2 regions of the Comamonas fluminis genome follow, and region 2 is predicted to be linked to the other one. Evidence: riboswitches for the same ligand, from Rfam matches in the RefSeq annotation. Region 2 holds a riboswitch; the other holds the start of a gene.

Region 1 (3,403 bases), 1.4 Mb from region 2:
GTCGCTGTTGGCCAGAGCAGGATCGTTGCGCAGGTTTTCGTTGACTTCGACGATCTCGCCAGTCACAGGCATGTAAACGTCGGCAGCGGCCTTGACGGACTCGACCACGCCAGCCACATCGCCAGCCTTGAAGGTGGTGCCCACGGCGGGCAGATCGACAAAAACCACATCGCCCAGCGCGTCTTGCGCATGGACGGTGATGCCGACGATGGCGGCATTGGTGTCAGCGACGTTGATCCATTCGTGTTCTTTGGAAAACTTGATGCTCATGGAGGGCTCCAGATGGTGGATTCGGGGGAATCAGTGAGTTGTTTGAGAAAGGTCCAGTGCGCACTGTAGCGGCGTTCTGGCCCCTGTTTGACAAGTCGCCGGGCAAACTGGCCTGTCTGATTGACGGGGGCAGGCTTAGCCGCGGTAGTAGTTGGTGGGCACAAAAGGCGTGGCCGCCACTTTCATGGGCACAGGCTTGCCGCGCACGATGGCGAAAATCTGGGTGTCCAGCGCGGCGTAGCCGGGCTGCACATAGGCCAGCGCAATGGGCTGGTTCAGCGAGGGGCTGAGCAGGCCGCTGGTGATGTGGCCAATCTGCTGGCCGTCCTGGTTTTGCAGCACCGCCGGTTCGCGCACGGGAATGCGCTCCTGCGCAATCAGGGCCACGCGCTTGTGTGCAAGCTGCTGCGGGTTTTGCAACTGGGCCAGCACCTTGTCGGCGCCGGGAAAGCCGCCTTCGCGTGCACCGCCGGTGCGGCGCACTTTTTGCATGGCCCAGTTCAGGCCTGCTTCCACGGGCGTGGTGCTGGTGTCGATGTCATTGCCATACAGGCAAAGACCGGCTTCCAGACGCAGTGAGTTGCGCGCGCCCAGACCAATGGGTGCAACCTCGGGCTGGGCCAGCAGGGCTTCGGCCAGTGCTTGAGCGGCGGCGTTGGGCACAGAGATTTCAAAACCGTCTTCGCCGGTATAGCCGCTGCGCGTGATGTAGAGCGCATGGCCTTGCCAGTCGAAGTGATTGCCGGTCATGAAAACCAGCGAGGTGACTTCTGAGATCAAGCGCGAGAGTACGGAAGCCGCCTGTGGACCTTGCAGCGCAAGCAGGGCGCGATCAGGCAAGGGAACCACTTCGCAGCGCGTGCCAATATGCTTTTGAATATGGGCGATATCGGCTGCCTTGCAGGCGCCATTGACGATGAGAAACAGGTCTTCCCCACGGTTGACGAACATCAGATCGTCCAGAATGCCGCCTTCTTCATTGAGCAGCAGACCGTAGCGCTGCTTGTGCAGACCCAGATCGATCACATCGACGGGCATCAGGCTTTCCAGCGCGGCGGCGGCGTCAGGCCCGCGCAGCAGCAGCTGACCCATGTGGGAAACGTCGAACAGGCCTGCAGCCTTGCGGGTGTGCAGATGCTCGGCCATCAGCCCTTGCGGGTACTGTACGGGCATGGAGTAACCGGCAAACGGCACCATGCGGGCACCCAGCTTCTGGTGCAGGGCAAACAGCGGGGTGGTCAGCAGGGCAGAGTTGTTGTCGACAGCAGTCACAGGCAAGCGCTCCGGTATTCATACCAAATAGGGGGGCCGCGCATGGCATTCATGCGTGGCTTGCTTGCCTTGCTGTCCGCTTTACCTGAGAGATTCACCGCCGCAGTGAAGTCGGGCAGTTTGCTCCTTCGGTGGATGTCGTCACGATGTCCGGCATCTCTCTCCAGCAAGGAACGCTGCAGGACTTCATCCTGTCAGCGCTTGTCAGTCCTTTTGCCTGAGCGTTTTGACAGCGTTGATGGGCTGTCTGCGCCTTCGGCGGCACCGGACAGCTTGAAGCTGCGGGCACTCTCTCCTGACGGGCGCCATTCTAGCGGGAGGCTTCTGTTTCTCACGCTGAAATGACCCGGATTTCGGGTTTCCGATAGTGCTTCAGCGCGAAATCAGGAGCTCTTTTCGGGTGCTTGCGGCGCTGGCTTGGGGCTCAGATCTTCAAAAATCAGCTCGTAAGGCTGTTCAAAACAGGTGGTGACAGGCTGGCCATTGCTGATGGCTGGCTTAAAGCGCCAGCGGGTGAACGAGCGCTCAATGGCGGCGATGATGCGCGGGTCGGCATCTGCGGGCTTGTAGTTCTTGCGGCCCATTTTCCCCTCGGGCGTCACTTCAAACTGATAGACCACCGTGAACTTTGCGCCTTCGGGGTACCACTGAGGATCGAGCTTGGCATGTGGGTAGGTTCGCACCACGGCAGGTTTATCGATCTGGCTGGCTGGCGTGCATTCGGCCCAGGGCTTTTGGGGCGGTGGCGGTGTGGTGGTACAGGCGCTGAGTAGCAGGGCCGATGCAGCGAGGGTGGCAAGGCTGAGATGTCTTGGGGCGCAGAAAGTCTTCATGCGTTCATTGTCGGTCAGGCCCGCTGCATTGCTGGTAAGGATTGGTTGACGCAGGAGCGCCACCAGGGTGATCCTGTGTGGGGCGTCTGCAGGTCCAGCCGCTCGCCCATCATGGGGGTCGCGATGGCGACGTTGCTTTCTTTGGCTAACCCAACAATTTGCTCAAACGGGTCCCACCAGGCATGCATGGCCAGGTTGAAGGTGCCGTTATGGATGGGCAGCAGCCAGCGCCCGCCAAGATCCTTGTGGGCCTGAATGGTCTGGGCCGGATGCATATGGACATAGGGCCAGTGCGCGTCGTAGGCGCCGGTTTCCATCAGCGTCAGATCAAACGGCCCGAAGCGGCGGCCAATTTCTGTAAAGCCGTCAAAGTAACCACCATCGCCGCTGAAAAACACGCGCAGCGGCTGGCTGCTCTGCAAATCCTCAATCACCCAGGATGACCACAGCGTGCGGTTTCCGTCACTCAGGCTGCGGCCCGAGAAATGCTGGGCGGGCGTGGCGGTAAAGCGCAGGCCATCGACCTCACTGGCCTGCCACCAGTCATGCTGAATGATTTTTTCGGTCTTGACGCCCCAGCTCACCAGCCGGTCGCCCACACCCAGCGGGCAGAGAAAGGTTTCCACCTTGGGAGCAAGTGCCTTGATCGCGGCATGGTCCAGATGGTCGTAATGGTCGTGTGACAGCAGCACTCCGCGCAGCGGCGGCAAGTCAGCCAGTGCAATCGGCGGCGCATGAAAGCGCCTGGGGCCGGCAAATGATAGTGGCGACGCCCGTTCAGCAAACACAGGGTCGGTAATCCACCAGCCACCGCGCAGCTTCATCAGCAAGGTGGAATGACCGATGCGATAGAGACTGCGCTCTGGCGCGGCAACCAACTGGGCTGGGGTCAATGCCAGCACCGGCAAGGTGCTGGCGGGGTCGCTGTCGGCAGGCTTGTTGAAGAAAAAGTTCCACAGGGTTTTCGCATCAGGCTGCGGGCTATTGGCCGGGCGCGGGTGGATATTGCGAAACCGCCCCTGCACATA
Region 2 (3,403 bases):
CGCCGCATCCTGAACCGGCAGCTGCAAGGTCTGGTCACGCGTGGCAATCTTGAAATCGTCATAGCGCAGCTTGATGCCCACCGTGCGGCCCACATAGCCCTTGTGCTGCAAATCATCGGCCACGCGCTCGCACAGATCGGTGAAGATCGCCCCCAGCTCGGCCTTGTCACGCACGGCGTGCAAGTCACGCTCGAACGTGGTTTCGCGGCTCATGGAAACGGGTTCGCTCTCTGTGACCACTGGCCGCTCATCACGCCCCCAGGCCGACTCATGCAGCCAGTGACCGTAGCTTTTGCCAAACCAGTGCAGCAGCTGCGGCAGGCTTTGCGCCGCCAGATCGCCAATGGTTTCAATGCCCAGATTTTTGAGCTTGGCATCGGCCTTGGGCCCAATGCCGTTGACCTTGCGGCAGGCCAGCGGCCAGATCTGGCTTTGTAGATCTTCTGGCTGCACGATGGAGATGCCATTGGGCTTGTTGAACTCGCTGGCCATCTTGGCCAGCAGCTTGTTGGGCGCCACACCTACCGAGCAGGTCAGCCCTGTGGCCTCAAAAATCGTCTTCTGAATCAGCCGCGCCAGCACGCGCCCGCCTTCACGCTGGCCACCGGGCACGTCGGTAAAGTCGATATAGACCTCATCGACACCCCGGCTCTCCATCAGCGGCGCGATGGAGACAATGATTTCCTTGAAAGCGCGTGAAAAACGCCGGTATTGGGTAAAGTCCACCGGCAGCAAAATCGCCTGCGGGCACAGCTTGGCCGCTTTCATCAGCCCCATGGCCGAGCCCACGCCAAACTGCCGCGCCGGGTAGGTGGCCGTGGTGATCACACCGCGCCCTGTGTAGTCGCGCAGCAGCGGGAAATCGGCCACCGGAATCTCTGACAGCGGCAGCCCCGCATGGCGTGCCAGCAACTCATCATCAAAGCTGCGCCGCCCACCGCCAATGACCACCGGCAAGCCCTTGAGCTGCGGATAGCGCAGCAGTTCCACCGAGGCATAAAACGCATCCATATCCAGATGGGCAATGCGCCGGGGCTTGGTTTCAGGGCTGACGGGAAGATCACTCACGCTGCCGATTTTGCCTGTGCCAGCAAGAGCTGGCTGGCAAGCCAGAAACCGAATCTGTAAGTCTAGGAAACCCGCATAGCCAGCCACGGGCATTCTTCCTACATTCGCCTACAGGCTTTCAGCCCGGTGATATCGAGAGAGACTGCAGCTTGCCAAAGTATGCAGCGCCGAAGGAGCAACCGCCCCGGAAACTCTCAGGCAAAAGGATCGGCATCACTGTTTCACACACTCTGAAGAATGCCCGGATGTCATCGTCCGCCGGGCATACCGAAGGAGCAAGCGATCCTCGCCTCAGGCGGCTCGTGAATCTCTCAGGTCCAGAACAGAGGGGGCGCCCGCTGTGCAATGGTTGCGCAGGGGCTTCCACCCTCTGACGCTTCTGGAATCTGAAACATGAAAACAATCGCCGTCATCGGTGGTGGCATCACGGGCGTCACCACCGCCTACGCTCTGGCTCGCCGCGGTTTTGCCGTCACCCTGTTTGAAAAGCAGCGCTACGCGGCCATGGAGACTTCGTTCGCAAACGGTGGCCAGCTTTCCGCATCAAACGCCGAGGTCTGGACGCACTGGTCCACCATCCTCAAGGGGCTGAAATGGATGCTCAAAAGCGACGCGCCGTTGCTGGTCAATCCCAAACCCAGCTGGCACAAGATTTCGTGGTTCGCACAGTTTCTGGCGGCCATTCCTCAGTACGAGAAAAACACCGTCGAAACCGCACGCCTGGCCATTGCAGCACGCGAGCACCTGTTCACCTGGGCTGAACGTGAAGGCATTGATTTCGACCTGAAAAAGCAAGGCATCCTGCACATCTACCGCGACCGTGCAGGCTTTGAGCACGCGGGTAAAGTCTCGCAGTTGCTGGCACAGGGCGGCCTGGAGCGCCGCGCCGTCACACCCGATGAAATGCATGCGATTGAGCCCACGCTGTCGGGCCAGTTCTACGGCGGATATTTCACCGAGAGCGACTCTACCGGCGACATTCACAAGTTCACCAGCGGCCTGGCCGCCGCCTGCGAACGCATGGGCGTGAAATGCCTGTACGAACAAGAAATCGTGGCCGTGGACAGCAACGGCAAGCGGGCCAGCGTGACCGTGCGCCAGGGCGCAGAAACCGAAACCACCGACTTTGACGCCATGGTCATCTGCGCAGGCACCGCCAGCCGTGCACTGGCCAGCCAGTTGGGTGACAGCGTCAACATCTACCCGGTCAAGGGCTACTCCATCACCGTCAATCTGCGCGATGCGGCCAGCCGCGCGGCAGCCCCCATCGTCAGCCTGCTCGATGATGAAACCAAGCTGGTCACCAGCCGCCTGGGCGACGACCGTTTCCGCGTGGCGGGCACGGCAGAGTTCAATGGCTACAACAGGGACATTCGCTCGGACCGCATTCGCCCGCTGATCGACTGGGTGCAGCAATGCTTTCCCGGCATTGATACCCGCAGCGTCGTGCCATGGGCCGGTCTGCGCCCCATGATGCCCAACCTGATGCCACGCGTGGGCCGGGGCAGCAAGCCCTGCGTCTTCTACAACACCGGCCACGGTCACCTGGGCTGGACCTTGTCTGCCGTCACCGCGGACATGGTGGGCAGCATCGTCATGCAGACGCTGGGCAGCGCCAGCGCTCAGACACGGCTCTCACCGCTGGCCGCGACGGCCATCTGAAGCAGGTCAGAGCGCTACTGATTCAGAAGCTGTTTGCGTATGTATTCATTGGCATTCATAGATAAACCCAACCGAATACGAATGAAGTTGTGCGCAAGCAGCTCTCAAAATCAGAGCTGCAGACAGATCAGCACCAGCCCGGCCATCATCAGCGCCATACCCAGCTTTTCGGGCAAGGAGAGCTTTTCGCTAAAGACGCGGCGCGAGACGATGTAGCTGAAAACTACCTCCACCATGCCCAGCGTGCGCACCGGCGCCGCGCCCTGCATGGCATAGGCCGTGAACCATGCCAGCGACGCGGCAGCCCCCATGCTGCCCGCCACCAGCGAAATGCGCCAGGCTCTGAAGATGGGGCGCAGCCCTTGTTCATTCGTCCTGGCAATCCACGCCCCCATGCCAATGGATTGCATGGTCTGCGCAATCAGCACGCCCCAGGCTCCCGACAGCCAGGGCGAAGTCACGCCCAGCCTGCCAAGCTCTACCGCACCACCGCGAAAGCCGATGGTGGCCAGCGCAAAGCAGGCGCCGCAGATCAAACCGTAAATGGATGACTTGCTGGCCCAGGCCGACAGCGTGAAGATCTGCCCGCGCGGCGGCAGTGAAAGCATCAGCACGCCCACCGTGGCCAGTACCATGGCCAGCAGCGCCAGCGGCGTAGGCAGCTCATGCAGAA

What was found. A riboswitch is a leader RNA that binds a small molecule or an ion and turns the genes downstream of it on or off. The one in region 2 is predicted to bind glycine.
Region 1: it holds a riboswitch for glycine, as region 2 does, so the genes downstream of both, gcvT (glycine cleavage system aminomethyltransferase GcvT) here and JDW18_RS05325 (D-amino acid dehydrogenase) in region 2, are expected to answer to the same signal.

What each region holds. Positions count from the first base shown of each region.
Region 1 covers NZ_CP066783.1:2,504,387-2,507,789, reverse strand. Annotated here, with positions in the region: gene gcvH (glycine cleavage system protein GcvH) at 1-270, opposite strand, end outside; gene gcvT (glycine cleavage system aminomethyltransferase GcvT) at 406-1,542, opposite strand; glycine riboswitch at 1,605-1,719, opposite strand; glycine riboswitch at 1,738-1,850, opposite strand; gene JDW18_RS11825 (energy transducer TonB) at 1,926-2,375, opposite strand; gene JDW18_RS11820 (MBL fold metallo-hydrolase) at 2,390-3,403, opposite strand, start outside.
Region 2 covers NZ_CP066783.1:1,089,733-1,093,135, reverse strand. Annotated here, with positions in the region: gene dinB (DNA polymerase IV) at 1-1,011, opposite strand, end outside; glycine riboswitch at 1,192-1,288, shown strand; glycine riboswitch at 1,289-1,404, shown strand; gene JDW18_RS05325 (D-amino acid dehydrogenase) at 1,462-2,730, shown strand; gene JDW18_RS05320 (DMT family transporter) at 2,841-3,403, opposite strand, start outside.